One region of the Cutibacterium avidum 44067 genome, then DNA from elsewhere that is predicted to be linked to it. Evidence: riboswitches for the same ligand, from Rfam matches in the RefSeq annotation. Region 1 holds a riboswitch; the other holds the start of a gene.
What was found. Region 1 has a riboswitch for thiamine pyrophosphate ahead of PALO_RS10110 (bifunctional hydroxymethylpyrimidine kinase/phosphomethylpyrimidine kinase). Riboswitches for the same ligand answer to the same signal wherever they lie in the genome.
Positions count from the first base shown of each region.

Region 2: another riboswitch for thiamine pyrophosphate. It lies ahead of thiM (hydroxyethylthiazole kinase); the one in region 1 lies ahead of PALO_RS10110 (bifunctional hydroxymethylpyrimidine kinase/phosphomethylpyrimidine kinase).

Region 1 is NC_021064.1:2,197,296-2,212,316, forward strand. Features, by position in the region: gene thiM (hydroxyethylthiazole kinase) at 1-448, opposite strand, end outside; gene PALO_RS10105 (MFS transporter) at 445-1,800, opposite strand; gene PALO_RS10110 (bifunctional hydroxymethylpyrimidine kinase/phosphomethylpyrimidine kinase) at 1,858-3,438, opposite strand; TPP riboswitch at 3,421-3,515, opposite strand; partial or broken gene PALO_RS10115 (oleate hydratase) at 3,787-5,482, shown strand; gene PALO_RS10120 (AIR synthase related protein) at 5,544-6,323, shown strand; gene PALO_RS10125 (ABC transporter substrate-binding protein) at 6,753-7,961, shown strand; gene PALO_RS10130 (cobaltochelatase subunit CobN) at 7,958-8,953, shown strand; gene PALO_RS10135 (magnesium chelatase subunit D family protein) at 8,953-10,926, shown strand; gene PALO_RS10140 (magnesium chelatase ATPase subunit I) at 10,928-11,920, shown strand; gene PALO_RS10145 (ABC transporter ATP-binding protein) at 12,055-13,689, shown strand; gene PALO_RS10150 (ABC transporter ATP-binding protein) at 13,686-15,021, shown strand, end outside.
Region 2 is NC_021064.1:1,452,880-1,467,900, reverse strand. Features, by position in the region: gene PALO_RS06675 (MFS transporter) at 1-1,125, shown strand, start outside; gene PALO_RS06670 (serine hydrolase domain-containing protein) at 1,130-2,140, opposite strand; partial or broken gene PALO_RS13000 (hypothetical protein) at 2,224-2,346, opposite strand; TPP riboswitch at 2,594-2,702, shown strand; gene thiM (hydroxyethylthiazole kinase) at 2,671-3,504, shown strand; gene PALO_RS06660 (thiamine phosphate synthase) at 3,491-4,051, shown strand; gene PALO_RS06655 (L-lactate dehydrogenase) at 4,150-5,118, shown strand; gene PALO_RS06650 (NAD-dependent malic enzyme) at 5,161-6,867, shown strand; gene PALO_RS06645 (hypothetical protein) at 6,977-7,219, opposite strand; partial or broken gene PALO_RS12995 (hypothetical protein) at 7,212-7,502, shown strand; gene PALO_RS06640 (DUF4192 domain-containing protein) at 7,674-8,678, shown strand; gene PALO_RS06635 (VIT1/CCC1 transporter family protein) at 8,698-9,525, opposite strand; gene leuS (leucine--tRNA ligase) at 9,669-12,149, shown strand; gene PALO_RS06625 (helix-hairpin-helix domain-containing protein) at 12,302-13,156, shown strand; gene PALO_RS06620 (ComEC/Rec2 family competence protein) at 13,197-15,021, shown strand, end outside.

The DNA of each region.
Region 1 (15,021 bases):
CCTCGATAGCTGCGTCGACGGCGTGCTCGGGGGCATCCGCCGAGTCGGCTCCGCGTCCCCCTCGTCCTCCCACGAGGGCGAGGATCTCGGAGGCATTCCCCTTGACGACGTCAGGTCCCTCGTCCAGGAAGTCGCGAGCCATCCGGGTACGCACCGGTGCCAGCCCGATCGCCGTCGGGTCGAGGACCCACGGGACGCCGTCAGGACGAGCGGCGACGGTGGCGGGGATGCCGACCATGCCATCGGTCGACAGGGTGCCCAGGTTGACCGACAGGGCGTCGGCGGCCGTGACGACGACCGGGGCCTCCTCGAGGGTCTCCGTCATCATCGGACGCAACCCCGCCGCCAACAGGCCATCGGCCACCAAGGACATACTCACCGTCGCGGTGAGGCAGTGAACCATGGGCGGATTGCGTCGAGCAGCCGCCACCACCTCGTCAATCGTCATGCCACCCTCGCCACCTCGTCGATGTCAGCGTCGATGTCAGCCCCCGACAGCCGCGGGCCGAGGACGGCACCGAGCACTACCAGCAAACCACCGAGGACGACGAGCACGAGCACTGCCCCGAGATGCCCGAACAAGCCCTCCAGCCCCGGCAGGTAGAACGGGTACAGCGCCGGCAGGATGAGGGACAGGCTGTACCCCATGCCGTAGCCGGTGGAGCGCACCTCGGTGGGGAACCTCTCGGACAGGTAGGCCGAGATGGGACCGTAGGCCGACACCGTCGCCACCTGGAGGGCGACGGCGAAGACGGCTGCCCTGCCTGCTGATGCGGAACTGATCGCTCCCCACCACAGCAGCGGGCCGAGCACCGCGGCACTGATTCCCCAGCACACCAGCAGACGGCGCCGTCCCACCCTCGTGGACCAGTGCCCGGCCAGCGCCATGAAGATCGCCTGACCAACGGAGGCGACTCCCATCACCCAGGAGGTCGCCGTAGCCGTCAGCCCGGCGTCGGTGCGCAGTCGCGCGGTGAGGATCAGCACGGTGGTGTCGGTGAGCAGCCACAGCCCCGTCATGAGGGTGAAGACCTGCCAGAAGGCCGGCGCCCACGCCCCGGCGATGACCTCACGCACACCGGGGGTCGGGGTCTTCCAGGCATCCCTGGAGTCATGGGTGCGGTGGAGGAGAGGGGCGTCGCAGACCCGCCGGGAATAGTAGATGATCATCCCGATGCTCATCGCAGCACCGATGACGAAGAGGATGCGCCATCCCCACGCGGCGTAGCGGTCCGGCCCGAGAGCGGCCAGCATGACGGCGACGGCGAAGGCGATTGACGCCTGGGCCCAGGGAGCCATCGACAGGATGACCCCGGACGCCAAGCCGCGTTTCTTGGGAGATGACCATTCCATCGCCAGCGGGATGGCGGCGGAGTACTCACCGGCAACGAAGATCCCGCCCAGGAATCGCAGCAGCAGGATGAGCCCGATCGTCCACGCCCCGATGAGCTGGTGGGTGGGCATGACGGCGATGAGCCCGGCGCAGGTCGCGGTGCCGGCAATGGCCAGGCGGGTGGTACGGGTGCGTCCCAGCCGGTCGGAGATCCGTCCGAAGATCATCCCGCCGAGGGGACGTCCCAGCAGCATGGCGATGACGACGAGGGCGCCGACGGAGGCGCTGGCCGAGGGGCCGGCGAGCACCACCATCGCGGGGGCGAGGGCCGTCAGGGGTAGGAAGACGTGGATGTTGTCAATCCAGTTGCCGACGACGCCGGCCCGCAGAGCGGCCCGTCCTTCGGGTGGCATCGTCCCCTTCGACGAGGTGTTCGGAACGGTGGGCAGTGATGTTGTCGTGGTCATGGGGGCAAGTCCTTGAACAAGTGTGGATGGTGCGGTCTGGAGCGGGGCGATGGCGGCTCAGACGCGCATCGCCTGGTCGAAGAACTCCAACTCATGACGACAGGCCGTCAGATAGGCATGGGCAGCACGTGCCCGAGCAGTCGGACCAGCTTGTTCGAAGGCCTTCTCCACGACGACGAGGGTGTGCGAGGTAGCCTCGACAAACCCCGGGGCCCGGTAGGTGTCGAGCCACAACGCATAGGGATGGCCTTCCGGAACCTGCGGCAACCCGGCTCCCACCTGGGCATACAGCCAGAAGCAGGGCAGGACGGACGCCACCCCGACGACGTAGTCGTCACCCAGAGTGTGTGCCAGCAGGAAATTCGTGTACGCCGTCGTCACCGGGCCGGCCGGAGCCTGATCGCGTCCCTCCAACCAGGCGCGGTGCAGGGCAGCCTCTTCGACGATGCAGGTCTCGGACGACTGCGCCCACCACGCCGCGTCCTGCGGGTCGACGGCGCGAGCAGCCAGAGCGGCCAGGGCTCGTGAATAGCAGGCCAGATATCGGGCGTCCTGACCGAGGTAGAAGTTGAAGGCGTGACCCGTCAAGGTGCCATCGACGAGGGCAGCGACGAAGTCCGATCCCTGGATCTGACGGGCCAGATCCGCGCTGGCCTGCCACAGGGCCGTCGTCCACGGACCAACCGGGTCCACCGCAGCAGTGGGTGCTGACCCCGCCGAACCGACGAGGGCCTTGGGAGACTCCAGCGGCTCGATCGGCCCGAACCAAGCCACCGCCGAGGCATCGGCGGACAGCCGTCGTGCCCGGTGGGAGTGGTCGACCGGACCGTGTCCCCGGCCAACCTTCAGCTCTGACCCGTGCAGGATCGCCTCGTGCAACCAGTCGGTGACCCATCCCAGGGCCTCGCCGGGAGCATCCCCTGCACCCAGCCGGGTCGCCAGAGCCGAGGAGAGCGAGCATCCGGTGCCGTGGGTGTTCGTCGTCTCCACCCGGGTGCTCTGCGCGGTGTACGTCGTCCCTTCCGAGCCCACCCAGATGTTGTCGACACGCCGGGAGTCGAGATGGCCGGTCTTGACGACGACGGCGACCCCGGTCTCCTTGGCCCAGCCGCGCGCCTGTTCCAGGGCTTCCTCGGCGCCCTTCGCCGGTCCGGTCTCGCACAGCACTGCGAGCTCGGGAATGTTCGGGGTGACGACGGTTGCCCGGCGACAGAACTCGCGCATGGCAGCCTCGGCGTCAGGGGCGAGGAGCCGGTCTCCGCTGGTGGCGACCATGACCGGATCGACGACGACGATGGGCGGACGGTGCTCGTCGAGGAATCTGGCGACCGTGTCGATGATCTCGACCGTTCCGAGCATGCCAGTCTTGACGGCGTCGATCGCCACGTCATCGCTGACTGCCGCCAACTGCTGCCTCAGGAACTCGGTGGGTGGGGTGTGGATCGCGCGCACCCCTTGAGTGTTCTGGGCAACCAGGGCGGTGACGACGGCCATCGCGTACCCACCGGCCGCGGTGATGGACTTGGTGTCGGCAGCAGTGCCGGCACCCCCGGAGGGATCCGTTCCCGCGATGGAGAGGACGCGCGGGACTGAGCCCTGCGACGGGTTTCTGGGGGTGGAAGAAGCCATCTCGGACATCCCTTCGCCAGTACGAACTAGATCAGGTTCCACGGGTGTGATCTCAGCGCCGATACGGCGCACCCCGTGTCCAGCGATAAGTATGGCACCCGACTGCGACAAGGCACTGCACCCCGAGTCCCGACGACGAAGAACGCTCAAGAAAACTCTTACGAAAGTCTCAAAAAGAGGGCATTCCATCACACCCTTCCGGCGCTATCGTGAGGCTAGTCGAAGTTCACCGGAGAACTTCCGGCGAAGTCGTATGACGAGTGAATCATGACGAACTTCCAAAAGATTTATCAGCGCAGCTTCCCGGTCAGCCCGGATGGCAACCCGTTCGTTCACAACGACCTCGGTCGTTACACCATGAACCACCCGGTGCCCCCGGACGACATCGCTGAGCGCAAGGCATACCTGGTCGGCTCTGGTATCGCTGCACTAACGGCAGCCGTCTTCCTCATCCGTGACGCCAAGATGCCTGCCGAGAACATCACGATCCTCGAGGAGCTCCACCAGCCCGGCGGCGCCTTCGACGGCGACGGCGACACCGAGAAGGGCTTCATCGCCCGTGGCGGTCGTGAGATGGAGCAACACTTCGAGTGCTTCTGGGACGTCATGAAGGACATCCCGGCCCTCGAGATGCCCGAGCCCTACAGCGTCATGGACGAGTTCCGGATCGTCAACGAGAACGATCCGAACGTCAATCACTGCCGCATCATCAACAATCAGGGCCAGAAACGCTCGGCCTACAATGATGGGCATCAACAAGAAAGGCCAGCTCGCCGTCCTGAAGCTGCTGCTGGCCAAGGAGTCCGACACTTACTACAAATCCATCGAGGACTGGTTCGACGAGGACTTTCTGCATTCCACCTTCTACACACTGTGGAAGACGATGTTCGCCTTCGAGCAGTGGCAGTCCCTGACCGAGTTCAAGCGCTACATGCACCGCTTCCTCCACCTGCTGCCCGGATTCTCGGACCTCTCCTGTCTGCTGTTCAGCCGCTACAACCAGTACGACTCCTTCGTCGTCCCGCTCATGAAGTGGCTGACCGAGCGCGGCGTGAAGTTCCAGTACGACACCTTGGTCTACGACGTCGACCCGGAGATCACTGCTCACCGCAAGGTCGCCCGAGGCATTCTGTGGCGCGACAAGGAGGGCGGCGAACATCGCATCGACATGACCCCGAAGGACCTCGTCTTCGTCACGAACGGTTCACTGACCGAGTGCACCGGCTACGGCGACATGGACCACCCCGCCCCCTACAACAAGGACGAGGTCGCCGGCTGGGAGCTGTGGCGCAACCTGGTCCGTCGTTCCGCCGTGTTCGGTCGTCCCGACGTCTTCTGCAGCGACGCCGACAAGACGGTGTGGCAGTCGATCAGCTTCAACTTCATCGGTGAGGACCATCCATTCCTCCAGAAGATCAGGGAACTGACGGGCAACGATCCACTGTCCGGACGCACGGTCACCGGCGGCATCATCACCGCCGAGGACTCGTCGTGGTGCATCTCGCTGACGATGAACCGTCAGCCACAGTTCCACGATCAGCCGAAGGACTGGGGCGTCGCCTGGGCCTACGGCCTGTACCCGTTCGAGAAGGGCGACATCGTCAAGAAGCCGATGCTGGAGTGCACCGGAGAGGAACTGCTCAAGGAGTACTGCTATCACTTCGGTCTGCTCGACCAGTTCGAGGAGATCAAGGCTCGCACCAAGGTTCGCATTGCGACGATGCCGTGGATCACAGCCTTCTTCATGCCTCGTGGCAAGGGAGATCGCCCGGAGGTCATCCCGGACGGTTGCGTCAACCTGGCCTGCCTGGGCCAGTTCGTCGAAACCCCGGACGACTGCATCTTCACCGTCGAAGGATCGGCTCGTACCGCCATGATGGCTGTCTACGGGCTGCTCAACCTCGACCGCGACATCCCACCGACATGGCCTGCTCAATACGACATCCGTTCTCTGCTGGCCTCCGCCAAGACACTTAACGACGGGCACCTGCCCGGTGGTCGACTGTTGTCGGTCCTGCTGCGCAATACCTACTACGAGGACATCCTGCCGTGACGTGCTGACGTCATGACGTCCTTCCAGTGCAACTTCGGGGCGGTCGCGGTTGAATGACACCGTGACCGCCCCGAACCATCTCCCCTCATCCCCCCTACCCGTCACGAGGCTGCGTGACCTGCTGGTGGCTGATGTCCCGGCTTCTCGTCTGGTCATCGCCTGTGACACCATCGGTGGGATCGGCCCGCGTCCTGACGACTCCTACCCAGCTGACCCGGTGTGGTGCGCTCATCTGGGAGCGCGGGTACCCCTCCTGGAGGTGATGTGCGCCGGTGCGCGTCCTCTCGTCCTCGTCAACACCCTGTGCCAGGACTGGGAGTCAGCCCAGCCCATGATCGAGGAGTTCCGACGCTGCGCGGCCGCCGTCGGGATTGACCCCACGGCGGTCACGGGCTCGACGGAGGACAACGTCGCGACGACCCAGACCGGGATTGGCGTGACAGTCATCGGCGTCATGCCAGAGGGAGAACTCCCCCGGGCCCATGACGGTGACGTGCTGGTCTGCGTCGGGACTCCCGTCTCGGCCCCTGATGACGACGTCGCCCCTGGCCGGCGCGAGATCGTGCCACTCGCGGAGGTGCGAGACCTGGTGGCCTCCGGGAAGGTTCACGACTGCGTCCCGGTGGGTTCTCACGGGGTGGCGTGGGAGGCCGCACAGCTCGCCTCCACCGCGGGGTTACGGGCCGAGTTTCGGGACGTGGAGGTTGACCTGGCTCGCTCCGGAGGGCCCTCGACCTGCCTCGAACTGGCCTGTGATCGGGGCGACGTCGAGGAGCTACACGGTGTGGTGGCCCCGCATCGGCCGTGGGAGGTCATCGGTCGGCTCGCATCGGGATCCTGAGGACTCGATACCTGAGGATTACCACACGGAGCTGCCAAGAAATCGCGATGGTGACGTCACCATCGTGATTATGGGCCAATTCTTGGCAGCTCCGTGTGTCATACCCCTTGCTCACCGCCGTTGACACGGGGTGTTAGTGTGCGATTGCCTCGAATCGGACTCGGTCCGGGGTACTCCTCGGTGAGCGAAGTCGGTGGGAATCCGACACTGTCGCGCAACGGTGATGCCTCACAGCTCAGTCCGGTCGACTCCCTACGGAGTGGCAAGTAACGACTCTCGCCGTAGGAGTCTGCCGGGCACACGACGCGGGTGCCACCGTGAGTCCTGCGGCATGACCGCAGGGAGAACCGCGTGAGTACTCCGAAGACGAAGACTACGCCGAGAAGGATCTCGGCCCTCATCACCCTCCTCGTTGCCCCCAGCCTCGCACTGGCAGGATGTTCGGGCTCCGAGGACAGGACCACTTCAGGCGACAGGCCAACGACATCCTCCTCCGCCAACACCGGCGACAGCATGCCCGGCTGCATCAAGGACTTCGACCCCTCGAAGGACTACTTCGGCGACAAAGCGACCTTCAGCGACGCCCGCGGCCTCACCGTCACCTACCACAAGTCCTACAAGGTGGTGACGGTCAAGAACCCGTCGAGTACCTCGTCCAAGGAGACCAAGTACGTCCTGGTGCAGTGTGGCGCCCCCGACCCGCACCTGGACGGTGAGCTCGCCAAGGCGCAGCGGATCACCATTCCCACCACCAGGGTTGCTCTTGGATCAACGACCGAGCCGATGAAGTTCCAGATGATGAACAAGCTGGACGCCGTGATCGGAATGGCCAGCGTGGACATGGTCGGTGACCCAAAGACCCGTCAGGCCCTCAAGGACGCTCATGTCGCTGACTTCGGCGTCGGGGACGGCACCACTGAGGTCAACACCGAGAAGCTGGCCGCCCTACGTCCTGATCTGTTCATCATCAGCGGCCACGACGACCCCAGCAAGTTTGCCAAGGTCAGGGAGATGGGCACACCGGTCGTCGCCGAGCCCGACTTCCTCGAGAACACCCCGCTGGGACGGGCCGAGTGGATCAAGTACGACGCCCTCTTTGTCAATGCGGAGAAGGTCGCCAATGAGAAGTACGACGAGATCGCCAAGAAGTACCACGAGACGGCCCAGCTCACCTCCAAGGTCAAGACGCGACCCATCGTGCTCTACGGCTCCCAGTTCAAGGGGGTCTGGTACATCAAGTCCAACGAGAACTACTCCATCCAGTTCCTGCGTGACGCTGGCGGTGAGTACGTCTTCAAGGACGTCCACGGCGTGGTCTCGTCGAAGCTGGACACCGAGACGGTCCTCAAAAGGGCCCATGACGCCGACTTCTGGATCGATGGCCAGATCAATGAGTCGCAGAAGGCCTCCATCCCGACCATCGTCAAGGACGACCCGCGCATGAAGGCCCTCAAAGCGGTACGCACCGGCACCGTCTGGAACGCCGTCCTGCGTGCCGACCCGAAGCACGGCAACGACTACTGGCAGACCGGCGTCGTCCGTCCTGATCTGGTGCTGGCAGACCTGTCCGCCATCCTGCACCCTGAGCTCAGTCCGAACCATGAGTTCACCTTCTACAAGAAGGCCCCGACCAAGTGACCGCAGCACACCGGACGACGCAACGGCGGCGTGGACTGCCGCTGCCCGTCCGCTTCGCGATCCTCGGAGTGATCTTCATCCTGGTGGCGATGGCCGGGCTGACCCTGGGATCGGTGAACATTCCCCTCGACGACGTCATGACAGCCCGCGGAATCGACGTCGAGCAGGCCCGTCGCAAGGCCACCTTGCGGATCTTCGGTTGCCCGCCCGGCGGTTACGGTGCCGGTGTGGAGGAACTCATCGAGACCAAGGCATGGCAGGACAAGGCCGATCTGGGCCGGGCCTACATCGCCGCCTCCTCCCACGCCTACGGTGAAGGGGTGTTCGGAGACGTCGAGACGGAGAGATTCACCGCTGCCCTGTCTCGGATGGATGTCACCGTCAAGAATGAGGACACCCGCGAGTACGACATGCTCAGCTGCACCGATTTCTACAACTACTACGGCGGACTCATCGCTGCTGCGACGACGGTGCGGGGTGAGGCACCGTCGTCCTTCGTGGGGGATTCCTCGGATCCATCCCGGATCGCCACCAGGACGACCACCGAGGAGGCCCGGCTCATCCTGAGGTCCCGGATCCTCAACCCGTCGTGGATCTCAGGTCTGCAGCGTCACGGGTACAAGGGAGCGGGTGACCTGTCCAAGGTTCTCGACATCCTCATCGGCTGGGACGCCACCGCCGATGTCGTCGACGACGGCCTGTGGGAGAAGGTGGCGCGTCGTTACGCCCTCGACCCCGCCATGCAGGAATGGTTCCGAGAGGTCAACCCACATGCCCTGCACAACATCGTCGACAAGCTTCTCGACGCCGCTCAGCGCAAGGTCTGGGAGGCCGACCCGATCACCGTCGAGGAGCTGCAGGACACCTATGCCGACATCGAGGGAACCATCGAGGAGGTTTCCGACGACCCGCACCAGTCCGCTGCTCCGACGCCCACTGCGTCAGTCACCGCCGACGGCGGACTCGACCTGGCCCGGCTGGGGTTGGCCTGATGACCTACCCTTTCACCGCCATCGTCGGACAGGACGAGACGAAACTTGCCCTGCTGTTGTGCGCGGTCAACCCCCGTATTGGCGGGGTCGTCCTCAGTGGTGAGAAGGGAACGGCCAAGTCGACGGTGGTCCGTGGTCTGGCGGAACTGCCGCCGAGTCAGGTGATGAGGACGTTGGCCCTGGGCGCCACCGAGGATCGCCTCGTCGGAGGACTCGACCTGGAGGCCACCCTGACGTCGGGCCGGCCGGTGCTCCAGCCGGGTCTGCTGAGCGAGGTCGACGGCGGGGTGCTCTACGTCGACGAGGTCAACCTCCTCGACGACCACCTCGTCGACCTCGTCATCGACGCGTGCGCCGGAACCGTCCGGGTCGAGCGCGAGGGGCTGAAAGCTGCCCTGGCAAGCCGTTTCGTCCTGGTCGGAACGATGAACCCGGAGGAGGGAGCGCTGCGACCCCAGTTGCTCGACCGGTTCGGACTGTGCGTCGAGGTACACGGCGAGGCGGACCCGGAGGCCCGTGCAGAGATCATTCGGCGTCGTCTCCGTCACGACGCCGACCCCGCTGCTTTCCTCTCGACGTGGCGGGAGGAGCAGGGTCGTCAGGCTGATGTCATCGAGCGGGCCCGCGGAATGGTCAACGGGGAGCGCCTCGACAACGTCGTCACCGAACTCATCTCCTCACTGTGCCGGCAAAACCACGTCGCCGGCCACCGGGCCGACATCGTCATGGCGGAGGCCACCCGAGCCCACGCCGCCCTGGCCGGCCGCGGGGTCGCCACCGAGGACGACGTGCTTGCGGTCAGCGAGATGGTGCTGCGGCATCGCCGCCGCGACGAGACCCCGTCGGACCCGCCACCGCCACCGGAACCGCCACAGCAGGAGCAGTCCGAGGACCAGCAGCCCAACCAACCAGATCAACGGCCTGATCAGCCCGACCCTGGCCCCAGTGACGCTGTGGACAACGGGTCGCAGGACGAGGATGATGCTCCCCCACCCGGCAGCCAGGACGATCAGCAACCCGATGACCACACGGATCCTGCCGACCAGAACAATCAGCAGGAACAACCGAACCAACAGCCCAACCCCGGGGAACAGGTCGCTGCCATCGGGGATCCTTTCGCCATTCGGCCTCTGGAACCCGGTCAGGATCGTCTGGCGCGCCGCGCCTCCGGACGACGCCTGCGTACCCGCAGCAAGGATCGACGCGGTCGTTACATCTCGGCCCGCCTCACGACCGTACCCGACGACCTTGCCCTGGACGCCACCCTGCGTGCCGCCGCGGTGCACCAGAGGTCACGCCGAGCCGACCCGAATCGCCCCGCGATGGCGGTCCACGTCGAGCCGGTTGACTGGCGGGCCAAGGTGAGGACCGGACGGTCGGCCTCCTGCGTCATCCTCGTCGTCGACGCCTCCGGGTCGATGGGGTCACGGGGCCGGATGACCGCCTCCAAGGGGGCCATCCTCTCCCTGCTGCTCGACGCCTACGTCAAGCGTGACCGGGTCTGCCTCATCGGTTTCCGCCGCGACCGGGCCGAGGTGCTCGTCCCGGTGACCTCCTCGGTGGAGGTCGCCCAACGCGGCCTGGCCGAGCTTCCCGTCGGCGGTCGCACTCCTCTGGCGGCTGGGCTCGTGACGGCCTGCGAGGTCGTCCGGCCCCTGCTGTTCAAGGACCCCGGTCTGCGTCCGCTGTTGGTGCTCGTCACCGACGGACGCGGCAACGTCGATCTGGACGGCAAACCCAACTCCCGCGCCACCGACGAAGCCCTCAAGGTGGCGGACGAGATCGGTGCCGACCGGCGTCTCAGCTGGGTCGTCATCGACACCGAAGACCCCCGCGGCATCCAACTGTCCAGGGCCAACGACATCGCGATGGCCCTGGGCGGACCCTGCCTGCGCATCGACGACCTACGTGCCGACGACCTCGTGAACGTCGTCTCCCAACTCGACCCGACCCAACCCCGAAAGGACCGCTGACATGGCACAACGCCCCGTCTACCCCTTCTGCGCCATCGTCGGACAGGAGGAGATGAAGCTGGCCCTCATCCTCGCCTCGATCAGCCCCGATCTGTCCGGGGTACTCATCCGCGGCGAGAAGGGAACCGCGAAGTCCACGGCGGTGCGTGGCCTGGCAGCCCTGCTCCCGGAGCACCAGGAGGTTCCCGGGGCCTACCACCTGTCCCCCGAGGAGTATCCGGTCCACGCTACCGAGCTCAGGCTGCCCGAGACCATACCCGAGCCGCGCACCGTCCGGGTGCCCGTGGTCGAGCTGCCGGTGGGAGCCACCGAGGACCGCGTCACCGGAACCCTCGACATGGAGACGGCCCTGCGCGAGGGGCGACGCCGCTTCGAGCCCGGTCTGCTGGCCGCAGCCCACCGCGCGATCCTCTACGTCGACGAGGTCAACCTCCTCGACGACCACATCGTCGACCTGCTGCTGGACTCGGCCGCGATGGGGGTCAACACCGTCGAGCGCGAGGGCGTCAGCGTGACCCATCCGGCGCGATTCACCCTGGTCGGCACCATGAACCCCGAGGAGGGAGAACTGCGTCCCCAACTGCTCGACCGGTTCGGACTGTGCGTCACCGTCGGAGGTGAGGACGACCCCGAGAAGCGCATCGAGGTCATCCGGCGTCGTCTGGCCTTCGAGGACGATCCGACCGGCTTCTCACGCAAGTGGGAACAGGAAGGTCACGAGACCAGCAAGAGGATCGGACGGGCCACCGAGCTCGTCAAGGAGGTACAGATCGACGACGAGACCCTCATGACGGTCGCCCGCACCTGCATCAACGCTCATGTCGACGGCCACCGGGCCGACATTATGATGGTGAGGGCCGCACGCACCCTGGCGGCGTGGAACGGACGCACCGATATCACCACCGACGACCTCACCCAGTCCGCCCGGCTCGTCCTGCCACACCGCATGAGGCGGCGTCCCCTCGAGTCGGTCGGCGGTCCGGGGGCAGCGTGATACGTACTCCCCGTCGGCACTGGCAGCCGAGGCTGAGTTGGCTTCCACACATCCCCAGACAGACCCCGCCGCCCATCGACGTCCCTCTCATCGACCTCGACGAGGTCCACGACGGGCGGGCCGTGGTGCGTCAGATGTCTCACGACGGGAAGCGGTGGCTGCTGCCGGGGTCGATCGCCTCAGCCTTCGTCAGCCTGGTCAACATCGGGGTGCCGATGGCCCTCGGCCGCGCCATTGATGACGGAGTGGTCGCGGCCAATGCTGCCGCCCTCGCCAGCTGGCTGACCCTGGTTGCGCTGGCCTACGTGGTCCGTGCGGTGGCCCAGACGGTGCGGATGCAGACCAATGTCGGGGCCGGGCTGGCCGAGCACGACCTCCGTGTCCAGGCCCTCGATCGGATCACTGCTCCGGGGGGAATAGGTGGGACGTCCCGTCTTCCCGGTGATCTTCTCGCCGTCGTCGTCACCGACGTCCGGGCGGTGTCGCGAGCCTTCATCGCCCTGACCTCGATCCCCGGCAACGCCGTCACCCTGCTCGGTTCCCTCGTCGCGATGGCTCTCATCAACGGGTGGTTGGCACTGGCGACGGTGTGCATCGTCCCGCTGCTCATCCTGTTGTCGGTCAAGGGGGTCGCCCCGGTCAAGCGCAGCACCCGCCGAGAGCGGCGGGCCGAGGCCGCGGTGGCCGGGTCCGCAGCCGATCTCACCAGCGGGCTGCGCGTCATCCAGGGACTGTCGGCCGAGCACCGCGCCACCGAGAGATTCCGCGCGGCGAGTCGGGAGGGGCTGGCGGCCACCCTGCGCAACCGTCGGATCAAGGGGGTCTACACCGGCACCATCAACGCCTCGGTCGGCGTGTTCATCACCGCCCTCACGGTGCTGGCCGGGTGGCTCGCCCTCACGGGTCACATCAGCGTCGGGCAGCTCGTCACCGTGGTGGGTCTGGCGCAGACCCTTGGGCCGCCGCTACGAGCCCTGGGCGTCGACACCGCAACGATGCTATCCAGCGCCAACGCCTCCGGGGACAGGCTCTGCGAGCTGCGTGACAGCCCTGCGGCCTGGCCGGTCCATCCCGACGACGGGGCCCGCACCACTCCCGGAGACGGCCCGGTCTGGCTACGGGTTCCAGTCGAGGAGCCGGACTTCTGTCTGGACGTCCCGTCCGGGACACACCTGGGGATCGTCGCCCCGCAGCAAGTCTGCGACGCACTGGCTGACGCCATCGACCACGGGCCGAAAACCCTGCTCAACGGGGTGCCGGCCAGTCGTCTCAACCCGTCCCAGCGACGTCGTCTGGTCCTGGTGGCTCCACGCACCCCGGAACTCTTCGACGACACCGCGCGGGCCAACATCGTGCTGGATCGCCAGACGACGGTTGCCAAACTCAATGCTGTCGTCGACGCCGCCGCCCTGGACACCGTCGCGAAAGCGCTGCCGCGCGGTCTGGAGACCGAGGTCGGGGAGGGCGGACGCCATGTCTCCGGAGGTCAGCGTCAGCGCCTGGCCCTGGCGCGAGCCCTGCTGCACTCCCCTGACGGTCTGGTGCTGATCGATCCCACCACCAGCATCGACGCCGCCACGACCGCCACCATCGCTGAACGGCTGCAGGAGTTGCGGCGGGGACGCACCACCGTCATCGCCACCACGTCCCCGGCCCTGCTGGACTGCATGGATGAGGTCGTCATGCTCGACGGTGACGGCCACGAAGTCGCCCGCGCTCCACATCGCGAATTGCTGACCCGCGAGGATTACCGGGGGATGTTGTCATGAGCACTCCTCGTTGGCTGCCACTCGCCTCTGCCGCCCAGGTTCGTCACGAGGTCCACCGGGCGGCACGCGGCGTGCGCGGGTACTTCGTCGGCGCGATCGTGGTCATCACGGCGGCGGCCCTGCTGGACCTGGCTGTACCGATGGCGACCGGATGGATCATCGACGCCGCTCGGGCCCGCCGTTCGCCCTCGTCCCTGCTCTCCCCGGCCCTCGTCATGGCCGGCACGGTGATCGGGTCGGGAATCTGCAACGGCGTCGCCCAGGCACTGACGCCGTCCTTCTTCACGACTATCGTCACCCGGTTGCGGGAGTCGATGATCCGGGCCGGCCTGGGGCTGGACCAGCAGCGGGTGGAGCGGGCGGGTACCGCCGACCTGGTCTCACGCGCGTCCGACGACGTCCAAGCGGTACGCGACGCGGCGAATGGCGCCCTTCCGCGCCTTGTCAACACCATGATCATGGTGATCGTGTCAGTGAGTGCATTGGCCAGTCTGCATCCGGCCTTCTTCATCCCGGTGCTCCTCGCCGCCGTGCTCTACGGCCTGGCCATCCGGGAGTTCCTGCGGACTGCCCCGCCCGTGTATCGCGCTGAGAGGCGGGCCTCGACAACCCAGTCCCAGCACATCCTCTCGACCATCCACGGCCTTGACGTGGTGCGGGCCTTTGGGCTGGAGAATCTGCGTATTCGGACGGTGGCGGGCGGATCCTGGCAGGCCATCCGCTGGAACCTGCGCGGACGGTTCCTCGGGAACAGGCTCGTCATCAGACTGCTGGCCGGTGAGGCCGTGGCGACCATCGGCGTCGCCTGGACGGGATACCTACTCGTCACCAGCAACAAGCTCAGCGTCGGTGCGGCGGCGACGGCAGTCCTGGTGCTGCTGAGGCTGTTCTCCCCGGTACGGTTCCTGCTGATGTTCCTCAACAACCTGCAGGCTGCCTGGGTATGCCTGCAGCGGGTAGTGGGTGTGATCCACGCCCGTCACGAGGAACCGACCGTCGTCGAGCACACCCACCAGGGCCCGTCGTCGGTTCACGTGGAGGGGCTGAGTTTCGGCTATCAGGACGGTCCGGACGTGCTGCACGAGGTGAGCCTGGACATCCCTGCCGGGCACACCATGGTTCTCGTCGGGGAATCCGGTGCTGGCAAGTCGACCCTGGCAGCACTCGTGGCTGGCCTGCTGGAACCTCGGTCTGGTCAGGTCGTCATGTCCCCTGGCGAGGCTCGAACCGTGCTCATCAGCCAGGAGATCCACACCTTCTCGGGCAGCCTTCTCGACGATGTGGCTCTCGGGTTACCAGCCACCGCCGAGAACTGGCCTGACGACCAGGTTC
Region 2 (15,021 bases), 740 kb from region 1:
ATTATGTGGGGACGTCTGGCAGACAAAATCGGACGCCGTTCGTCATTTTTCTGGTGCGTCCTCATGTTCGTTGCATTCACCGTCGTATCAGTGTTCACTCCAGATCACGGCTGGGTCATGCTAGCCATATTGCGTATTGGTGTGGGGATCGGTGTTGGCGGCCTCAATATCACATCGATTCCGTATGTTCAAGAGTTTGTGCCAGCTAAACAGCGCGGCCTTCTTGCGGGATTGGCGTCGGTATTCATACCGCTCGGTCTTTTCCTGGGATCTCTCGGGCAAAAAGCCTTGGGTGATAATTGGCGTGCTCTCATCGCGCTGGGGGCGATTCCTGTCTTCCTGCTTGTGTGGATTCGCTTTGTCCCCGAGTCACCAAGGTTTCTACAGAGTCATGGACGGGAAAATGAAGCCCGTGAGGCTTTGGCGTGGGCGTTGGAGATGCCGGCTGACGACATTGGAGATCTGCCGTCGGTAGAGCACGTCCAAGACGCTTCGTACTCACTTGTCTTCGGCAAGTACCGCAAGGGCCTCCTCATAGTCAGCCTAGGGTCCTTCTGCTTCATTCTGGGATCATTCACGATTCAGTCGTGGGGTCAGACCCTCCTCAAGACCGGGTTCGGCAAGTCTGCAGAGCAAGTCGGGATCCTGTTTATGTTCGTCTCTCTGGCCGATCTCATCGGGCGCTTCCTGTCAGCATGGCTGGCCGACCGCATCGGTCGGAGGATCACGATGCTGTCATTCGGTCTGGTAGGTGCCGCCGGAACTCTGATCATCGCGCTTTCGGCTCATCTGGGTTGGGGCTGGCAGGTTTTCTTTGCCGGCGTCCTTGTTGCGATGGCCTTCGGCGACGGCGCCTTCGGCATTCTGAACGCCTTCGGAGCCGAGCAGTTTCCCAACGAGGCTCGCTCCACCGGTCTGGGACTCGGTTACGGCATCGGTGCGACTGCCAAGGTCATCGGTCCGGCGCTCATGGGACTCATGGTGGGCGGATCTGCGGTCAAACAGAATGTCACCTTGGACGCGGTCTTCCCGGCGTTCATCCTGTTCACCGTGCTGCTCGTCGTCGGCGGTGTGACATACATGTTCGCCCGCGAAACTCGCGGCACCTCACTCGACACGATCTGACCTATCAAACGATCCTGACGTCGAGGGCCTGTACCTGACCCAACGGGTTAACCGAAGCCGTGACCTGACGGGTAGCCAGGGGGCCCTCGACACGCCAGATCCAGCGATACGGCGTCATCTCGACGACGTCGATCGCGGCATCCACGGATTCCCCGGTGGCCTCGACCACGTCCTCGAAATCCTTGCGGCGCTGATCCAACGGACGATCCATGTCCATCGTCGGGCTCCACTCCCGAGCCACCAGATCGTTCGACCAGTTGCGAATGATTTTCTCGACGTCGTCGAGATGTTGCCGGACTTGGGGATTCATCGGCGAAGGATGGACGGCGTCGCAGGTCTTGCGATCCTTGGCTGCCGAGGGCAACAGCAGGTCACCCACCCCGGGAACAACGGTGTCGAGGGCCGTGGAGGTTACGCGGATGGCCGGGTGATACGTCCGATTCGCCAGCACCACGATGCCGACTCCCGAGCGCGGATGCCACATCATCGTCGATCCATAACCCGGGTATCCACCGCAGTGATAGACGATGTGTTCCTTCCCCGTGACAGCGACGTGAAGGCCATATCCGTACCCTTCGGTGACTGGGCCGTATGTCGTGAAGTACCGGTACACCTGCTGCATCTCGCGGAAGACCCGACCCCAACCATCGTCCTCGCTGGTCCACGCGGTGATGAAATGGCTCACCCAGATCCCGACATCCTTGGCGGTGCAGATGAGGCCGTCGATGGGGGAGAAGGTTCCGGGGCCAAGCAAGGGCTGGACGCTGCCATCTCTGCCGAGGCCTGGGGTGAGCTTTCCCTCGGGTACTTGCGTGACGTCGAGGAAGGATTCGGTCATCCCCACCCGACGGATGATGTCTTCCTCGACGACGTCGATGAATGGCCGCTCGGTCGCCAACTCGACGACGCGGCCCAGGATCGCGTAACCGAGGTTGGAATAGGCGTACCCCGTTCCCGGCGCGAAGTTCGTGATGAAGGGTTTACCCAACAGCGCCTCGAACTCCTCGCGTGACATGGCCTGCTGACGGTCAGCCCACGGATCGTCGGTGGTAGACCGGTAGACATGGACAACGCGTCACGAATCGTTGCGCTGGCGATGGGCTCCTGAAGCTGCGGAATCCAACTACCGAGGGTGTCGTCGAGAGCGGGCCGTCGAGAAGCCACGTCGATCAGCCCGTGACAGATCCCAAGGACGCTGGCAGCGGTGAACGACTTCGACATCGACGCGATGCTGTAGACGCGATCGTCGGTGTCGCTACAGCGCACCTCACTGTCGTCAACGGCTGCCCAGGACAACGAGGTTCCACTCCCGGCAGCTTCTGACGAAGCAGCACTGAGAACGTCGACGACAGGGTCAAGACGGGAACTCATGGCCGCATTGTGCCACTTGAGACATGGGCTGGTAGAGCGGATTCAGGTAGAAGACAGGACCGCGGCGTTGCCAGCGCGCATCGTGGGTAAGATTGGACCACAACAACGCGGGAGCCCACCACAAGGGCTGAGAGGGTGCCGAGATGGCACCGACCGCCTGAACCTGTCCGGGTAATGCCGGCGAAGGGAGTGGTTGACATGACTGAACTGTCGAATTTGGTGTCAGAGTCCGTGGAGCGGCTGCGTCGGGACAAGCCGCTGGTCCAGTGCCTGACGAACATCGTGGTTGCCAACTTTACCGCGAACGTGTTGTTGGCTGCGGGGGCAGTCCCCGCCATGGTCGATAACCCCGAGGAATCTGAGGGATTCGCATCGTTGGCTGACGGCGTGCTCGTCAATATTGGTACTCCGTACCGGGAGACCGCTGAAGCCATAGTTGTTGCCGTGCGTGGCGCAGCAGGTAGTGACACACCGTGGGTGCTCGACCCGGTGGGAGTCGGGATGTCATGGCGTACCCAGGTCGCCCTGGACGCGTTGCACGTCGGTGCTCCAGCCGTCATCCGGGCAAATGCCTCCGAGGTATTGACCCTGGCTGGGACGGGAGCGTCCCCCCGAGGCCCTGAGGCCGGAGATGCTGTCGAGGATGCCTTGGGGTCCGCCGCTGAGCTCGTGCGCACATACGGCACCGTGGTCGCCACTAGCGGCCCCGTCGATCACATCGTGGACGCGCACCGGCACGTAACCGTGTCATCGGGGCATGAATGGATGGCGCGAGTGACCGGGGTTGGATGCTCACTAGGGGCTCTGACAGCGGCCTTTGCAGGCGTCCAGAAAGATCATCTCATTGCAGCTGCATCCGCAACCGCCATGTTGTGCGTGGCTGCCGAACGAGCGGCGGATCGCAGTGTGGGCCTGGGCGGATTCGCTCAAGCTCTCATCGACGAACTGTTCCTGGTGTCACCCGACGAAGTCGGCGCGCGGGGAGGGCTTCGCGATGTCACGGCCTGACTTCGATCTTTCGGTGTACCTCGTCACAGACACCGCCCAATGTGGTGGCCCAGAGGAGATCGTCGAGACCGTGCTACGCGCTATCTCCGGCGGGGTGACTCTGGTCCAATTCCGCGACCACGACCTGCCTGATGACGAATTCGTCGCTTTGGGACGACGGGTGAGAGATGTATGCGACGAAATACCCCTCATCATTGACGACCGGGTCCATCTGGTCGCTGAGATCGGAGCTGACGGTGCCCATGTCGGGCAGTCCGACATGCCGGTCGCCCAGGCTCGAGAGGTTCTCGGGGACAATCTGCTGATCGGCTTGTCCGCGCAGACCCCCGCCCACGTGGAGGCCGCGCTGTCTCATGGCCCTGACGTCGTCGACGTCAGCCCGTGGCCGGTGTGCGTCATCGGCGGAGTCACTGCCTCCGACGCTCAGGATGTAGCCCGGGTGGGCTGCGACGGCCTCAGCGTCGTCTCGGCAATTTGTCGAAACGCCGACCCTGAATCCAACGCTCGGGAACTCGCACAGGCATGGTGCCACGCGAAGGGGCGGTGACATCAGGGCGTGCACAACCGCTCAGGGCTGCTGGCATCTTGTTCAGATGCGCGGCCCTGGTGCGCAGCGTTGGGGATCAGGTGCGAGGGCACCCTAAAATGAGCGCCATGAGCACTTCTGACGTCACTCGTCGCGCCTCCAAGATCTCCGTCGTCGGGGCCGGTTCGGTTGGTTCCTCGCTGGCCTACGCCTGCCTCATCCGCGGATCGGCCGACCTCGTTGCCCTCTACGACATCGCCAAGGACAAGGTCGAGGCCGAGGTAGCGGACCTCGCCCATGGCACTCAGTTCACCCCCGCCTCAGTGATGGGTGGCGCTGATGTCCACGACACTGCCGACTCTGATGTTGTCTTCATCACTGCCGGAGCTCGTCAGAAGCCGGGCCAGACCCGTCTGGACCTCGCCGGCGTCAATGCCAATATTCTGCGTTCCCTCATGCCGCAGCTGGTCGAGCAGTCTCCGAACGCCCTGTTCGTGCTCGTCACCAACCCCTGTGACGTCCTGACTGTCGTAGCCCAGCAGGCCACCGGGTTGCCGGCCAACCGTGTCTTCTCGACCGGCACCATGCTCGACACCTCGCGGCTGCGCTGGCTCATCCGTCAGTGGGCCAACGTCGAGCAGCGCCATGTACACGTGACCATCGTCGGCGAGCACGGCGACTCGGAGTTCCCGCTGTGGTCGACCGCCAACATCTCCGGTGTGCCGATCCACGACTGGACCGTCGAGGGTGAGCGCGTCTTCACCGAGGATGTGCTCGCTGACCTGGCCCACGAGGCCGCCTTCGCCGCGTACAAGATCATCGAGGGCAAGGGTGCGACGAACTACGCCATCGGTCTGACGGGTGCTCGTCTTGCCGAGTCCCTGCTGCGTCCGGGCCGTTCCGTCCTGCCGCTGTCCAGCGTCATCGAGGATGTCCACGGAGTCTCCGGGGTAGCCCTGTCCATGCCGTGCATCGTCTCGCGTGACGGCATCGAGGGAGTGGTCCCGGTCTCCATGAGCGCAGCGGAAATTGCCTCCCTTGCGGCCTCCGCGGAACGCTTGCGTGACACTTTGTCATCCATCTCGTGACCTGCTGAACATTTGTGCTGACGACCTTCTAGGCTAGGGGGTATGTCAGTTCCTTTTCAGTATGCACAGGACAGTGACGGAGAACTTCTCAAGATTGCGGCTCGCGGCCAGGAGGTGTTGACGAACCCCCTGGCCAACCGAGGCACGGCTTTCACCCTCGAGGAGCGCAAGACCCTTGGTCTCACGGGCCTGTTGCCGTCGGGAGTCATGACGATCACTGACCAGCTCAAGCGGGTTTACGCCCAGTACTCGGCGCAGCCGGACGACCTGGCGAAGTACCTGTACCTCAACCACATGCACGACCGTAATGAGGTGCTGTACTTCCGCCTCATCGCCGAGCACATCGAGGAGATGCTGCCCATCGTCTACACCCCGACGATCGGCAAGGCAATTGAGGAATACAACCACTGGTACGACCGTCCGAGCGGTATTTACCTGTCCATCGACGACCCGGAGGACATGGAGCAGGCCCTGGGGCAGTTGGGCCATGGCCCTGACGATGTCGACCTCATCGTGGCCACTGATGCAGAGGGCATCCTCGGCATCGGTGACCAGGGTGTCGGTGGCGTGGCGATCACCGTCGGGAAACTAGCGGTGTACACCGCGGCAGCCGGAATCCACCCGCACCGCGTCCTGCCCGTCATCCTCGACGTCGGCACCGACAACATGGAACGCCTCAATGACGACGGCTACCTCGGCGTGCGTCACCCCCGTGTGCGCGGAGAACGCTATGACGCCTTCGTCCAACAGTACGTCGAGACGGCCCACCGGATGTTCCCGCACGCCCTGCTGCACTGGGAGGACTTCGCGGCCGGTAACGCCACCCGAATCCTCAACAAGTATCGGGACGACTACTGCACCTTCAACGACGACATCCAGGGCACCGCAGCCGTGGTCGTCGCCGCCGTGTTGAGTGCCGTCAAGGCTTCCGGCACCCCGCTGAGCAAGCACCGTATCGTCATTCACGGCGCTGGTTCGGCTGGCACCGGCATCGCGAATCTCCTGGTACAGCTCATGGTCAGCCAGGGGCTGGACGAGGAAACTGCGCGTTCCCACTTCTGGGGATTGGGATCCCGTGGCCTGCTGCGGGAAGGTCTGCGGCTGCGTGACTTCCAGCAGCCCTTCGCTCGCAGCAAGGAGGAGCTGGAAGGGTGGACCACTGACGCCCCTGACCAGTACACGTTGAGTGATGTCGTGCGTAACGTCCATCCGACGATCCTCATCGGCTGTTCCGCCCAGACGGGGGCCTTCACCGAGGAGATCGTCAAGACGATGGCGGCCCACTGTGATCGTCCGGTGATCATGCCGCTGTCGAACCCGACCCGTAAGGCCGAGGCACTGCCTTCCGACATTCTCAAGTGGACTGAAGGACGCGCCCTGGTGGCCACCGGTTCGCCGTTCAAGCCGGTCATGGTCAACGGTGTGACGTATCAGATCGCTCAGGCCAACAACGCCCTGGTCTTCCCGGGCATCGGTTTGGGAGCCATCGCAGTGCAGGCGTCTCGCGTCACCAACGGCATGATCGCGGCTGCTGCCGAGGCGGTCGCCATGCACGTCGACAACCGGGTGATGGGAGCCTCGCTGCTGCCGTCCATCAAGACCCTGAGACCGCTGTCGGCGTCGGTGGCCATTGCCGTTGCCCAGCAGGCGATGGAGGAAGGTGTGGCGACCGAGGCCACCGACACCCCGGTTGAGAAGGTGTTCTCGGCGATGTGGCAGCCGCGCTACCCACGCGTCGAGGTCATCTGAGCGACGACGCAGACTGATGACAGTGAAGTGACGGGACTGAGCTGATGACCTGGGGACCGGCATCGTGCCGGGCCCCAGGCCATGCCAGATGGGCATCAGAGGTGGCGAGTCACGCCTTGATCGTCAGAGCCGAGATGGGGGAGGACATCCCCGATCCATGTGTGAACATGACGGTGGCGTCAGCGCGCGGACAGTCAATGGTGACCGTGCCGTGCACCTTATGTCCCGGGGAGACGGTGTCGCCGAGGGTTCCGGTGGGCGGCAGGTTGGCCTCGTGGATGTTGGTCGACTCGTTCTCCATGATGAAGAAGGTGTAGTCGCTCAGGGATCCCCTGGTGACCTCGATGGTCACCGTGAGGGTGACACTTCCGGGGCCCCAACTGACGTCGTCGATCGACCATGTTCCCTCGGTCGAGTTGTCCTTGGACGAGAACGGCACCGAGGAGGCCACAGCCGTCACTGATGCCGGAATCGGTGTCGGAGTGGTTGCCGATGACGGTGTCGCCACCGGAGTTGGCATGGGGGACGGGGGGAGATCAGGCTCGCTGGTGACCCGGCGAGCCACCAGAACGAGGGCGATGATGACAGCCACCGCGATGATGGCGGCGATCCAGCCGCGGTGGCGTTTCGGCGGCTGATACTGGCTGATGTCAGGCGGTTGGCTCATGGTGGCTCCACTGTACGTGGTTGGTGGCCGTCGGTGCTGTCCACAGGTTGGCGTTGAGACGAGATGACGCTGCCGGGAGTTGTCCACAGGTACCCAATTGCTTGGCGGATTTCACGGGGTCGGGACGACAACTGAAGGTATGACAACACTGCATTCGTCCACCACCGATGACCGTGATCCACTGACTGTCAGGACTGTCGACGAGGCGATAACCCTGGCGCCCTACCTGCTCGGCTTCCAACCCAGCGAGAGCCTGCTCCTCATCGTCGCTGACGATGGCGCGACCTGCCAAGGTTTCGTCGCCCGGGTTGATCTCGACGACGTTGAACTGACCCTGGCCATGGACGCCTTCGCATCCCGAGTCGTCTCGTTGGCAGGGCGTGGACGGACGGTGATCCTGGCCTTCACCGAGGACCAAGACCGTGGCATGGCTGCCTTGGCGTTGGCCATCCGGGCGATGAAGGGCATGAACATTGGTGACGCTGCCTGGACAGATGGTGAGTGCTGGCGCAGCATCTTCGGCGATGAACGGAGCTGTGGGGAGAATCACCCGTACATTCCCGCCCCGGAGATTGCTGCCGAGGCGGTCTACCGGGGGCTCACCGTTCTGCCGAGCCGTACCAATCTGGTCGATCAACTGTCCGGGCCCGGAAGAACCTGTGACTCAGGTACTCGTCGACTCATCACCAATGCGCGACGACGACTCTCTCGCTGCGGTGATGACGTCGTCGCTGCCAGATGCCGTGCTCTCGTGAGGTCCGGTTCACCGATTGATGATGCCGCCGCCGTCGAGATGGCCGTTGCCGTCCAGCGTCCGGAGGTGGCGCGCACCTTGTGGATGACGATGGAACGGGAGCACGCGTCGAGATGGCTGACGATCTGGAGCCAAGCCGTCGGGATGATCCCTGATCGGATGGCCCCGGCCCCGCTGGCCCTCTGCGGGCTGGCCGGGTGGCTGAATGGAGACGGGGCGGTGGCGTCAGTGTGCGCCCACCGATGCCAATCCATGGTGGGGGCTGCGGACCTGCCACAGGCCTTGATGGTCATCGTCGACGCCTTCGTGCCGCCCAAGCTGTGGGAGATCATGGATCGCGACCCAACGTTGATCGCCCACCCACTCCCGGCGGAGCAGGTGGGCGAATGAGTCACAGCGGCGACGACAGTCAGACCTGCATACCGACGAGGTGACCGATGAGATAGGTGATCGTCATAGAACAGATGCCCACGATGATGTTGCGGGCGATGGGACGGGCCTTGCCGCTGCCGCTCGCGATGGCTGACCCCAGACCGGTGAGGAACAGGCCGATCATCGTGGCGGCGATGGTGATGTAGACGCGGGTTGCCGTCGGGGAACACACCATGGCGAGCAACGGGACCAAGGCACCGACGGTGAAGGCAGCCATCGAGGCGAAGGCCGCGTGCCAGGGGTTGGTGTACTCGTCGGGGTCGATACCCAGTTCGGCCTCGGCGTGGGCCCGCAGCGGATCGTGAGCGGTGAGCTCTCGGGCAACCTGACGAGCAGTCTGCTCGGACAGGCCCTTCTCGGCGTAGATCCCGGCGAGTTCCTCGAGCTCTTCGTCAGGGAAGTCGCGCAGCTCAGCGGCCTCCTTGGCCATGACGGCCTTCTCGATGTCGCGCTGTGAGCTCACGGAGACATACTCGCCGCCGGCCATGGACAGGGCACCGGCGACAAGCCCTGCCAAGCCGGCGATGAGGAGGGAGGAACGATCGATGGTGGCGCCGGCGACACCCATGACGATGCCGGCCGTCGAGATGATGCCGTCGTTGGCTCCGAGCACCGCGGCACGCAGCCAGTTGAGTTTGGAGTTGAGGCTTCCCATGCCCTCGTCGGCCTCGTGAGGCTTGCGGGCTGGGGTGGGGGAGTAGGTCGACGTTGCGTCGTCGGCGGGGGCCAGGGCGGACATGGCCGGAACGGAGGCCGTTTCGGTCTTCCCGGCTGGCATGTTCGCGCGGTGTGCCGTGGTGCTCATGACACCAACTGTGCTCGTGTTCAACGAGTGTTCACAAGGAAGGACAGGGAACCCTGACGGTAGGTGTGGGGCAGCTTCGCTAGACTCTGGCCCGTATGTGTCGCGGGTCTGGTGAGGCCCGTAGTGGATCCGAGAGGTGTGACGTGAGCGACCAGGTGCGCGAGACGACGGGCTACGACGCAGCCGCAGCCCAGGAGAAGTGGTCCAGGTACTGGGAGGAGAACCGCACCTTCGCAGCCCTTGACGACGGTTCCAAGGAGCGCCGCTACGTCCTCGACATGTTTGCATACCCCTCCGGTGACCTCCACATGGGTCATGCTGAGGCATTCGCCATCGGCGATGTGCTTGCGCGCTACTGGCGACTGCGCGGGTTCGACGTCCTGCACCCGGTCGGCTGGGACTCCTTCGGTCTACCGGCCGAGAACGCCGCCATCAAGCACGGCACCCACCCCGCCGAGTGGACCTACAACAACATCGACACCCAGGCAGCCTCCTTCAAGCGCTATGCCGTCTCCTTCGACTGGTCGATGAGGCTGCACACCTCGGACGAGGAGTACTACCGCTGGACCCAGTGGCTGTTCAATCGCTTCTTCGAGAAGGGGCTGGCCTACCGCAAGGATTCCTGGGCCAACTGGTGCCCCAACGACCAGACCGTGCTCGCCAACGAGCAGGTCAAGGACGGTTGCTGTGAGCGCTGCGGCGCCGTCGTCACCAAGCGTCAGCTCAACCAGTGGTACTTCCGCATCACCGACTACGCCCAGCGTCTGCTCGACGACATGGGCCAGATTGAGGGTAAGTGGCCCGATCGTGTGCTGTCGATGCAGCGCAACTGGATCGGGCGTTCCGAAGGGGCCTACGTCGACTTCACCATCGACGGTCGCGAGGAGCCGGTGCGGGTCTTCACCACTCGCGCCGACACCCTCTACGGAGCGACCTTCATGGTCGTCGCTCCCGACTCGGCCTTGGCCCAGGAGATCGTCTCCGACGAAGCCCGTCCCGACTTCGAGGCTTACCTTGGCGAGGTCAAGAAGAAGTCCGAGATCGAGCGTCAGTCCACCGAGTACGAGAAGACCGGTGTGCCTCTCGGTGTCGAGGCGACCAATCCCGTCAACGGGGCCAAGATTCCAGTGTGGGCTGGCGACTATGTGCTGGCTGACTACGGCACCGGTGCCGTCATGGCCGTGCCGGCCCACGATCAGCGCGACCTCGACTTCGCCCGCAAGTACGGCATCGACGTCATCCCTGTCATCGACACAGGCGAGGCCGATCCGCGCGAGTCCGGCATTGCCACCACCGGTGACGGCGCATACCAGAACTCCGGATTCCTCGACGGCATCACCACCAAGGCTGAGGCCATCGAGAAGATGTGCGAGTTCCTTGGGGACAAAGGCATCGGCGAGTCGACGATCACCTACCGTCTGCGCGACTGGCTGCTGAGCCGTCAGCGCTTCTGGGGATGTCCGATCCCGATCATCCACTGCGATACCTGTGGCGACGTCCCGGTCCCCGACGACCAGCTGCCGGTCAAGCTGCCCGATCTGCGCGGGGCCGAGCTGGCTCCCAAGGGCAAGTCACCGCTCGCCGGTGAGGAGGCTCGCGAGTGGCGAAAGGTCTCCTGTCCCAGGTGTGGCGAGGCCGCCCAGCGTGACACCGACACCATGGACACCTTCGTGGACTCGTCCTGGTACTTCATGCGTTACTGCTCTCCGCACTTCGACCAGGGGCCGTTCGACACCGACGCCGTGCGTCGTTGGATGCCGGTCGCCCAGTACATCGGCGGCGTCGAGCACGCCACCATGCACCTGCTGTACTCGCGGTTCTTCACTAAGGTGTTGCACGACCTCGGCATGGTCGACTTCACCGAGCCTTTCCAGCGTCTCATGAACCAAGGCCAGGTCATCAATGAGGGTCGGGCGATGTCGAAGTCGCTGGGCAACGGTGTTGATCTCGGCAAGCAGATCGACGAGTTCGGCGTCGACGCGGTGCGGACCACCGTCATCTTCGCCGGTCCGCCGGACGAGGACATCGACTGGGCGGACGTCTCCCCAGCTTCGATCTTGAAGTTCCTGCAGCGTGCCTGGCGGGTGGCTTCCGAGGTCACCAGCGACCCCGACGTCGACGTGACCAAGGGCGACGGCGGCCTGCGCCGTGTGACTCACCGCAGCATCGCCGACATCACCGAGCTGCTCGACGGCGGCCGGTACAACGTCGTCGTGGCGCGCATCATGGAGCTCGTCAATGCCACCCGCAAGGCCATTGACGCGGGTTGCGGCCCGGCCGACCCCGCGGTGCGCGAGGCCGTCACCTTCACCGCCCAGGCGCTCTCCCTAGTGGCCCCGTATCTGGCCGAGGAGATGTGGGAGATGCTCGGCCTCGAGCCGTCCGTCGCCAACTCCCAGTGGCCGACCGCTGACGAGAAGCTGCTGGTCGCCGAGGAGGTGACCATGGTCGTCCAGGTGACGGGCAAGGTTCGTGCCAAGATCCAGGTGAGCCCTGACATCACCGAGGAGGAGGCGCGTGAGCTGGCCCTGGCTGACTCCAACGTCCAGCGGTTTACCGAGGGCAAGGAGATCATCAAGGTCATTGCCCGTCTGCCGAAGATGATTTCCATCGTTGCGAAGTGACCCCCTGAAATTTTCGTGATCATGCCGGTCATGAGCTGACACTCTGACGACGCGGCGGCGAGCCTGTGGAAAACAGACTCGCCGCCGCGTCGCGTTGTCCACAGATTTGAAAAAGGTGGCGGATTCCAGGTCCTGCGACGACAACTGACGGTATGAGCGATGAGTACCGAGAACGTCTTGAGGACCTCATGGCGCGGCTGCCTGCCCGAAATATGGGGCCCAGACGCTCTGCCACCCCCGTGGCGGAGGAACCGGCAGAGGAGGAGGCCCCGAGTCCGACACGAACAGTGACCCGTGTCCACGCCTCGGCCGTGGGCATCCTGCTCGTCCTGGTGCTGTCGGTGGTGGCCGTCGTCTTGCTGAGATCCAAACCCGCCGAGGTACCCGCTGGGGCGGTGGTCGTCTCGACGGTGCCAGAAGGTGCGACTCTGCCGGGCGCGGCCAGCAGCGATGCGGAGACTCCTGAGGGATCTGCGTCTGCTCCAGCGGCAGTGTTGAGCCCCTCATCAGCTCCCACCAAGAACCAGAGTGTCCAGGTGCACGTGGCGGGGCGGGTGAGGCATCCCGGGGTCTACACGGTGCCTGTCGACGCGAGGGTTGCTGACGCCGTCGAAGCAGCTGGAGGCATGGCATCTGGAGCTCACCCGGGACGCCTCAACCTTGCCGCTCCAGTCTGCGATGGCTGCCAGATATGGATTCCAGCTCGTGGGGACGGAACGGTGGCCCCGCCTGGCCAGACTGGCAGTGTCGCAGCGACTCAGAAAACCGGACCGAGTGATACTGGTGGGGCCGCCGGTGGGTCGTCCGCGGCTGGCGCTCCGATCAATCTCAACACCGCGAGCCAGGGTGAGCTCGAGTCGATCGATGGGGTGGGGCCGGTCATGGCCGGTCGGATCGTGGCGTGGCGGCAGGAACATGGTCGCTTCACCTCGGTCGATCAGTTGCGCGAAATCTCAGGGGTCGGTCCCAAGACCTTCGAGAAGATCAGACCCCATGCCACGGTCTGAGAATGGCCATGGGGAGCAGGCCGTCACACCTGACGTCCGCATGGTTCCGGTCGCCGTGACGGCGTGTGTGGCGGCTGCACTTGGGATCAGTGGTCGTCCTCGGCTCGTCCTCGTCGCTGCTGCAGGATGGCTTCTCGCGAGCATGATCGCAGCCCGGCGCAAGGGATGGCTCGTGGTCGTCACGGCCCTCGTGGGTCTCAGCGTCCTTGTCACCTCCGGAATGCGCGACCACATCGTCCATGGCATGGGAGTGGCGGAGCTGGCTGACGAAGGGGCCATGGTGACCGTGATAGGTCGAGTGACCGTGGAGCCACGGACCTTTGACGGCAACGGGTCGGGAGGACCGATGGTTATGATCACCCTCGCTGTCAGTCGCGTCGCCACCGAGGACCGGGTCATCAGGCAGTCGACCCAGGTTGTCGTCATGGCTACTGGGCTCAGATCGGCCGCAGCCGCGAAGCTGTCCGTCGGGGAACAGATCGAGGTGCGTGGGCTGCTGACCCCGCCACGGGAGGGACGCTCGGAAGCGGCTGTCATGAAGCTGCGCTCACCGCCCAAGGTTGTCGCTCCCGCCGGTCCGCTAGACCGCGCCGTCAATCGCCTTCGCGCCGGCTTGGTGAGGGCGGTGGCAGGGTGCCCTGACGGTCAGCGGGCCATCGTGCCGTCCTTGGTCGTGGGGGATACCGCAGCGGTTTCGGAGGAGATGTCGGAGGACTTCCGCGTCACTGCATTGACCCACCTCATGGCCGTCTCAGGAGCCAACCTGGCGTCCACGACCGCTTTGCTGTGGTGGATCGGAGCGTGGTGCGGCATGAGGAGGCGCGGGTTACGCGTGCTCTCGGTGATCGGGGTCGTCGGTTTCGTCGCGGTGTGTCGGGCAGAGGCATCCGTGGTGCGTGCAGCTGCCATGGGAGCCGTCGCCATGGCAGCGACCGGGGTGTCTTTCGATCGTCGCGGGGGAGTACGGACCTTGGCGGTCGCGGTGACCAGCCTCATGCTCGTCGATCCGTGGCTGGTGCGATCAGTGGGATTCTGGCTGTCCGCCTGCGCCACGGCAGGGATTTTGTGGTGGGCCCGACCCTGGACGACCGCGATGGCGTGGGTGCCGACCTGGTTGGCAGCGGCCGTCACCGTGCCATGGGCCGCCCAGCTTGCGACCCAGCCAGTCGTCACCTGGATGGCAGGGACGGTCTCCACTACCGGTCTGATCGCCAACCTTGCCGCAGCTCCCTTCGTCCCGCTCGCCTCGGCCCTGGGAATGACGGCTGGACTCGTGGCCTTCATCTGGCCACCGCTGGCCGTGCCGTTGGGACGCCTGGCGGGATGGTGTGTCCAGCCGATCATCTGGATCGCGCACCTGGGAGCCAAGGCTCCGGCTGGCCTGTTGACCTGGCCAGCGGGAGGGACGGCCCTCGTCGTCCTCGGTGGGTTGTGCCTGGGCCTGGCCTTGATCACGCCTGCTGTCCTGGCACGGCCATGGTTGACGGTGGTGGCGGGTCTTGCGGTGGTTGCGGCCACTGTCGTCCGCCCTCCTGTTCCTGGCTGGCCGGGGGCGTGGCAGGTGGCCATCTGCGACGTCGGGCAGGGAAGTGCTGCCTTGGTGCGTGCTGGCCCTCGTGCCGCAGTCGTCGTCGACACTGGTCCTGATCCTGACAGGCTGGGCCGGTGCCTCGATGATCTAGACGTCAATCAGGTGCCCATGGTGGTTCTCAGTCACTACCACGGCGACCACATCGACGGGTTGGACGTCATTCGTGGTCACGGGCCGACGACGACTGTCGTCGTCTCTCAACTGGCGTCTCCGGAATGGGCAGCCAAGCGGGTGACGCAGGTCGCCACTCAGATGGGAGCCCAGGTTCTCGTCG